DNA from 3 places in the Tardiphaga sp. 839_C3_N1_4 genome. Region 2 is predicted to be linked to each of the others. Evidence: predicted binding sites of a transcription regulator. Region 2 holds the regulator's gene; each other region holds the start of a gene.
What was found. The regulator PhoB, encoded in region 2, activates phosphate uptake and scavenging genes when phosphate is short. The targets are predictions, from matches to a motif close to TGTCATNNANCTGTCAT.
Positions count from the first base shown of each region.

Region 1: a site for PhoB is predicted at 1,042-1,058, ahead of AB8A38_RS03475 (RNA degradosome polyphosphate kinase). Genes of this name have one in related genera too.
Region 3: a site for PhoB is predicted at 998-1,014, ahead of AB8A38_RS20065 (DUF2794 domain-containing protein). Genes of this name have one in related genera too.

Region 1 is NZ_JBPWQD010000001.1:658,932-661,253, reverse strand. Features, by position in the region: gene AB8A38_RS03475 (RNA degradosome polyphosphate kinase) at 1-970, opposite strand, end outside; gene AB8A38_RS03470 (chromosomal replication initiator DnaA) at 1,127-1,804, opposite strand; gene AB8A38_RS03465 (CDP-alcohol phosphatidyltransferase family protein) at 1,851-2,322, opposite strand, start outside.
Region 2 is NZ_JBPWQD010000001.1:3,646,038-3,648,359, reverse strand. Features, by position in the region: gene phoU (phosphate signaling complex protein PhoU) at 1-499, shown strand, start outside; gene phoB (phosphate regulon transcriptional regulator PhoB) at 591-1,295, shown strand; gene AB8A38_RS17490 (GcrA family cell cycle regulator) at 1,491-2,000, opposite strand.
Region 3 is NZ_JBPWQD010000001.1:4,192,042-4,194,363, reverse strand. Features, by position in the region: gene AB8A38_RS20070 (DUF1223 domain-containing protein) at 1-589, shown strand, start outside; gene AB8A38_RS20065 (DUF2794 domain-containing protein) at 1,026-1,388, shown strand; gene AB8A38_RS20060 (GNAT family N-acetyltransferase) at 1,404-1,928, opposite strand; gene AB8A38_RS20055 (Bax inhibitor-1/YccA family protein) at 2,012-2,322, opposite strand, start outside.

The DNA of each region.
Region 1 (2,322 bases), 3.0 Mb from region 2:
GCGTGAGCTGCGAGACCTCGTTCATGGCGAGGATGCCGTCGACCAGCAGGATTTCGTCATCCGAGGTCGCCAGCGCGCGCTGCACGAAGGCACGGAGTTCTGCCGGCATGCTGGCTTCGATTTCTAGGCGAATCACCGACCCTCTGCGGCGACGCTTCAGCGCAGTCTCGAACAGCCGGACCAGATCCTCAGCCTCTTCTTCGACTTCGAGTTCACTGTCGCGGATGATGCGGAAGGCACCCTGCCCCTGCACGGTGTAGCCCGGGAACAGACGCGCGATGAACAGGCCGGTGGCCTGTTCCAGCGTGATCAGACGGACCGCGCCGTCCTTGCCAGGGGTCGGCAGGCGGATGAAGCGATCGATCTTGCCGGGCATGCGGATCAGTGCGTTCATCGTCTTGCCATCGGACACCCGTGACAAGTGCAGCGCGATGGTGAAACCGAGGCTCGGAATGAACGGGAACGGGTGCGCCGGATCGATCGCCAGCGGCGTCAGCAGCGGGAAAATGTTGTGGAGGAAATGATCCTCGATCCAGGTTCGATCTGCCTTGCTGACTTCCTTGCCGTCGAGCAGCACGATGCCGACATCGGCCAGCATGCCGCGCTGGTCGCGCCAGATCGCCTGCTGGTCGCTGCCTAGCTTGGAGACGGCGCTGTTGATCAGCACCAGCTGCTCGGCGGGGGTCAGGCCGTCCGGGCTGCGCTCGGTGATTCCCTCACGGACCTGCGCCTTGATACCGGCCACGCGGACCATGAAGAATTCATCAAGGTTGTTTGCGGAAATCGACAGGAAGCGAACGCGTTCCAGCGCCGGATGGCCCGGGTTAACGGACTCCTCAAGGACGCGGCGATTGAAATGCAGCCAGGACAGCTCGCGATTGATGAAGCGCTCGGGACCCGACGCGACCGCCTCTGCCGGCTTCGCTTCGCCCTTTTTCTCTTCAATAACAATCTCTTCTGCGGAGTCCATGAGGCAGCAATCCATCCAGTTCAAGCAGCGCTATAGCGCCGGCAAATCACAGCGGACATTGCGTCAGTTGCGTGACGCTTCGATGACATTGAGGAACCTGCCTGCTGCGTCGTCAAGGCACGGTTTGACGCGCCGCGTTTGACGTCCAAGGCTAAGTCAGGCGTCGCGCAGCAGTTCCGCGGCCAATGCACGGGTCACCGGCCGCCCAAGCCGGAGCGCCTCGCTATCCAGCAATTCCACCGTATGGCGGGCGGCGGCGAATGACCGCTCGATGCGGCTGGCCACATAGCTGACCACGCTCTCGTCGATGCTGAGCTGGCGATCGGCACAAAACTTCACGATCAGCGCCCGAAACAACCCGTCATCCGGGGGCAGCAGATTGACCACCGGAATCGCACGGAGCCGCGACCGCAGATCGCGCAACTCGACCTCCATCGCGGCGGGGGGGACCCGTGCCGTGATCAGCACATAGGCGTTGTCCTGACGTGCCAGATTAAGAAGGTGGAACAGCGCCCGCTCGTCGAAGGCCCCGGCATTGAGATCCTCCACCACCAGTGCGTTGGTCACCAACTCAGCCGGAACCGTCGCAGCCGTCAGGCTGTGCGCCATGGTGGAGCGTGCGCCGGCCTCCTCGGCCCAGATCGCCGCCAGATGGCTCTTGCCGGACCCCTCCGGGCCGACAAGCAGCATGACCCGGTTCGGCCAGTCCGGCCAGCAGTCGATCAGTCCCAGCGCCTCGGCATTGGCCGGGCCCTCAAGGAAGTTGTCGCGGGACAGACTCTCCGCATGGGGCAGCGCGAACGCCAATTGACGGGGTTGGACGCGGGCGACCACGCAAATACTCCTGCCGGCTCCGCCGGCGAACGTCACGAATACCGGTTTACCGGGGCTCTTGACCGGGTTCGATGGTGCTCATGTGTCGCATCCACTCGACGAGATAGAAGGACACAGAGAGCAGCGTCAAGACGGTCACAAAGCCCATTAAAATCAAATCGTAAGGCGAGGATTTGAAACCAAATCCGAGAGCAGCAAGGACCAAGGCTGCGAACGCCACCTGCGCCACCGTATTGAGCTTCGACACCATCAGCGGCTTCATCGGGATCGGCTTGCCGAACAACCATGACACAATCACGGCGCCCACGATCATGATATCCCGCGACACCACGAGAATCACGATCCAGCGCGGAACTGCCCCCCATATCCCCAGGGAGACATAGATCGAGACCAGCAGCGCCTTATCGGCCAAGGGGTCGAGCAGCGCACCGAGTTCGCTGGCCATGTTGAAACGCTTGGCGAGAAAGCCGTCCACGGCATCGCTGACCCCCGCAATCACAAAGATTGCAAAGGCGATT
Region 2 (2,322 bases):
CGCCAAGCGCCAGCCGATGGCTGTCGATTTGCGCGAGATCGTCGGCGCGCTGCGCGTCGCCACCGATCTGGAACGCATCGGCGATCTCTCCAAGAATATCGGCAAGCGCGTCAATGCACTCGACAGCGACTTCCATCCGCTGAAGCTCATCCGCGGCCTCGAACACATGACCGACCTCGTGACCACCCAGGTCAAGGCCGTGCTCGACGCCTATGCCGCACACGATCTGCCCGCTGCGATGACGGTGTGGAAGGGCGACGAGGAAATCGACGCGATCTGCACCTCGCTGTTCCGCGAACTCCTGACCTATATGATGGAAGACCCGCGTAACATCTCGTTCTGTATCCACCTGATGTTCTGCGCCAAGAACATCGAGCGGATTGGTGACCACGCCACCAACATTGCGGAAACCGTGTTCTACATGATCGAGGGTCAGCAGATCCTCGACAAGCGCCCGAAGGGCGACATGACCACATTCGCGAATACGCCGACGGTCTGAAGCGTGATCCGGAAAAGCGGAAGCCAGTCTTCCGCAAGGATCATGACCTAAAGGCTTTTCGGACGTCACTGAGGATATTGACCATATGGCTGTGAATGCACGCATTCTGGTGGTGGAGGACGAGGAAGCCCTCACGACGCTTCTTCGCTACAACCTCGACGCCGAAGGCTATGATGTTGAAACCGTCGCGCGCGGCGACGATGCCGATACCCGTTTGAAGGAGCGGGTGCCGGATCTCGTGGTGCTCGACTGGATGCTGCCGGGCCTGTCCGGCATCGAACTGTGCCGCCGTCTGCGCGCACGGCCTGAAACCAAGGCATTGCCGATCATCATGCTGACGGCGCGGGGCGAAGAGAGCGAGCGCGTTCGCGGTCTCGCCACCGGTGCCGACGATTACATCGTCAAGCCGTTCTCCGTGCCGGAGCTCCTGGCCCGCGTGAAGGGCCTGCTCCGTCGTGCAGCTCCCGAGCGTCTCGCCACCGTCTTGGCGTTTGGCGACATCGAACTCGACCGTGACAAGCGCCGCGTCGTGCGGTCCAGCCGCCCGATCGATCTCGGTCCGACCGAATATCGCCTGCTGGAGTTCTTCCTGGAACATCCGGGCCGGGTGTTCAGCCGTGAGCAGTTGCTCGACAGCGTCTGGGGCCGCGACATCTATATCGACGAGCGCACCGTCGACGTGCATATCGGCCGCCTGCGCAAGCTGCTCAATCCCGCCGGTGAGCCCGATCCAATCCGCACCGTGCGCGGCGCCGGCTATGCGCTGGACGATCGCTTCGACAAGGCGGCGGAGTAATACTCCGCTATCGACAGTTATTCTCGTCATGGCCGGGCTTGTCCCGGCCATCCACGTCTTTGTGTTCGGCCAAGACGTGGATACCCGGCATTCGCCGGGCATGACGGCGGAGAGGTCTCCGCTCACAATTCCCCCAAAACGAAAAATGCCCGGCTCATCACCGGGCATTTTCATTTGGTTTAGATGCTTTCCAGCTCAGCGCGTCGGCTTTGGGACCGCGCGGCGGCGGTCGCTGGCCGGCTGATAGGCGATACGCGAGTGATGCGCGCAATAGGGGGCGCCGGCCAGGGCCTTGCCGCCGCAGAAATAGAAGTCCGCGCTCGACGGATCGCCGATCGGCCAATGGCAGGTGGCTTCGTTGAGTTCGACCAGCGACAGGCGTTGGCTGATCGGCACGATGTTGTCATAGGCGATCGGGTCGGGCTCGGCCTCGATCTCGTAATTATGGGCCAGCGCGGTATTGCCGCGCGCCATCGGGCGGGCGACGCGTACCATCTGCTGCGCCGGGCGCGCCTTGCGCTGCCGCGGAGCTGCCGAGGAGGGGCTCTTGGCACGACCGGACAGGCCAAGGCGGTGAACCTTGCCGATCACGGCGTTGCGGGTCACGTTACCGAGTTCCGCAGCGATCTGGCTGGCGGAAAGGCCGCCTTCCCAGAGTTTCTTCAACTGTTCGACGCGATCGTCGGTCCATGTCATTACCGTCATCGCCGTTTTCCCTTCGTGAGCGCCGGCCTGACCGGGCAGCGCTGCGAGTTGAGACTTCAAAAATCCCTGCGGTCAGAATCCTTTAGCGCTCACCGGGCGCGAATTTCGCGTCCGGCTGTTACGCCGCACTGGATGTGTCAAAAGGATCTACCGCCGCACGAGATGTCGTATCCGACGAGGCAAAAGCTACAATATGCCGTGACTCGCGCGCAAGAGTCGGGCATGCCGCGTCCACATGCTTCTGCAAGTAAAGCTGCAAAATCGGCTTTTTCTGCGACTCCGTGTGACTCGAAAGCCGCAGTGCGCGGTTGACAGTCTTCAC
Region 3 (2,322 bases), 550 kb from region 2:
CGCCAAAGACCCGTCCGTGATCGCATTAAGCATGCCGATCGACTACTGGGACTACCTTGGCTGGAAGGATACGCTGGCCGACTCGCGTTTCAGCGCGCGTCAGAAAGCCTATTCACAGATGCGCGGAGATCGCGACGTCTACACGCCGCAAGTCGTTGTCAACGGCGCCACTCAGGTGATCGGCAGCGATGCCGATCGTATCCAGGGCGCGATCAGCGAAACCAAGAAAGGCACTGTGATGACGGTGCCGGTGTCGATGTCGGTTTCCGGCAAACACGTCAACGTGTCCGTTGCCGCATCGAGCAATGCGCCGGATACGGCGCACGGCGAAGTCTGGATCTGTTCCGTGTCGAAGGCAGTGCCGATCACGGTCGGTCGCGGTGAGAATCGCGGCAAGCAACTGACCTACTACAATGTCGTCCGGAACTGGCTGAAGGTCGGTGACTGGACCGGCAACGCCGCCAACTGGACGCTGCCGCTGGAGAACATCTCCAGGGATGGAGTCGATGCGGCCGTCGTTTATGTGCAAGACGGCACGCGCGACAAGCCCGGCGCGATGCGCGGCGCGGCCTATACGTCGCTGCAGTAAGTCATCAGATTGATAACTTCGGTAGCTGCTGCGCTTACGCGTGGCGTGCCTGCATCATTGTGAGCCCTCGGCGAAGACTGGATTGCTTCGTCGCTTCGCCTATCGCAATGACGCTTGATGGTCTCGCAAAAGCATCCACCAAAAAGAAAAGGACCAACTTGCGTTGGCCCAGTGGGGATTAACTTCCTGCGCAGGGTCCGATCCCAACGACCGCGGGGGGCTGGGGGCTGAGGAATCCGAGACCGGAAGAACCGGACCCGACGCAGTATCTTCTTGTCGCAATCCAGAAGGGCGCCCGATGGGCCAAAATTTGGCGGCAATAAGATTCACCTGACGTTCCCGTGACGGGAAATTTCTACCATCGGGCCTGCGGATCGGCCCTTGCAGAGGACCGCGGTCGGCGCGATCATGTCGGCGATATGACAGGAGGCGCTGTATGAATGTGATTCCGGGAGATGCTGAGCCCACCGAGAATCGCGCGGCGACGGGCTCTGCCGCCGCCGCGCCGGTCGTCAGCTTCAACCGCCTTGAGCTCAGCCGCATCCTCAATCTGTACGGCCGTATGGTCTCCGACGGCGAGTGGCGTGATTACGCCATCGACTTTCTGCGCGACCGCGCGGTGTTCTCGGTGTTCCGCCGCTCGTCGGAAGTGCCGCTCTATCGCATCGAGAAAGATCCGCGACTGGCGCGCAAGCAGGGCATGTATAGCGTGATTTCGGCTGGTGGCCTGATCCTGCGCCGCGGCCAGGAACTCGACCGCGTGCTCCTGGTAATCGATCGCAAGCTGGCGGTAGTGTAATCGATTCGCAGAGCGTCAGGGCAGCGTGCGGGCGCCGTCGCCAAGTGCGAGCTGCATCGAAACGGTATCAAGCCAGCGATCGAACTTGAAACCGACATCGGGATGCACCCCAACCATCTGAAACCCGGCATTGCGATGAACCGCGATGGAGCCAGCATTGGCGCTGTCGCCGATCACGGCGACCATCTGGCGGTAGCCGCGGCTCTCGCATTCGGCGATCAGCCGCGCCAGAAGTTTGCCGCCAACGCCTCGCCGCTGGGCTTTCGGATCGAGATAAATCGAATTCTCGACGGTAAAACGATAGGCCGGTCGCGGGCGATGCGCGCTGGCATAGGCATAGCCGACAACCCGGCCTTCCAGCACAGCCACGAGATACGGATAGCCCCCGCTCACCAGCGCCTCGAAACGCCGCGTCATCTCGGCCAAATCTGGCGGGATCAGTTCGAACGTGGCCGTGCCGAACTGCACCGCCTCGTCATAGATCGCGGTGATCGCGGGCAGATCTGTCGCCGTGGCGGGCCTGACTTCAGTATCGGACATGGCGCTGAGACTATTTTTGCTCCGCCCAAAAGAAAAGCCCCGGCCTTTCGGCCGGGGCTAAGATCTTCTCTATGTTCTGAAGCTTATTCACGCTGTCCGAGCAGCTGCAGCAGCAGCGTGAACAGGTTGATGAAGTTCAGGTAAAGCGACAGGGCACCGGTGATCGCCGCGCGCTCGGCGATATCGCCGCCCTGCGAGGCGTAACCGTAGATGTAGTCGTTCTTCAACCTCTGGGTATCGTAGGCAGTGAGGCCCGCGAAGATCAGCACACCGACGACCGACACGATGAACTGCAGCATCGACGAAGCGACGAAGATGTTCACGACGCTCGCGATGATGATGCCGAACAGGCCCATCAGCAGGAACGAGCCCATGCCCGTCATGTCACGCTTGG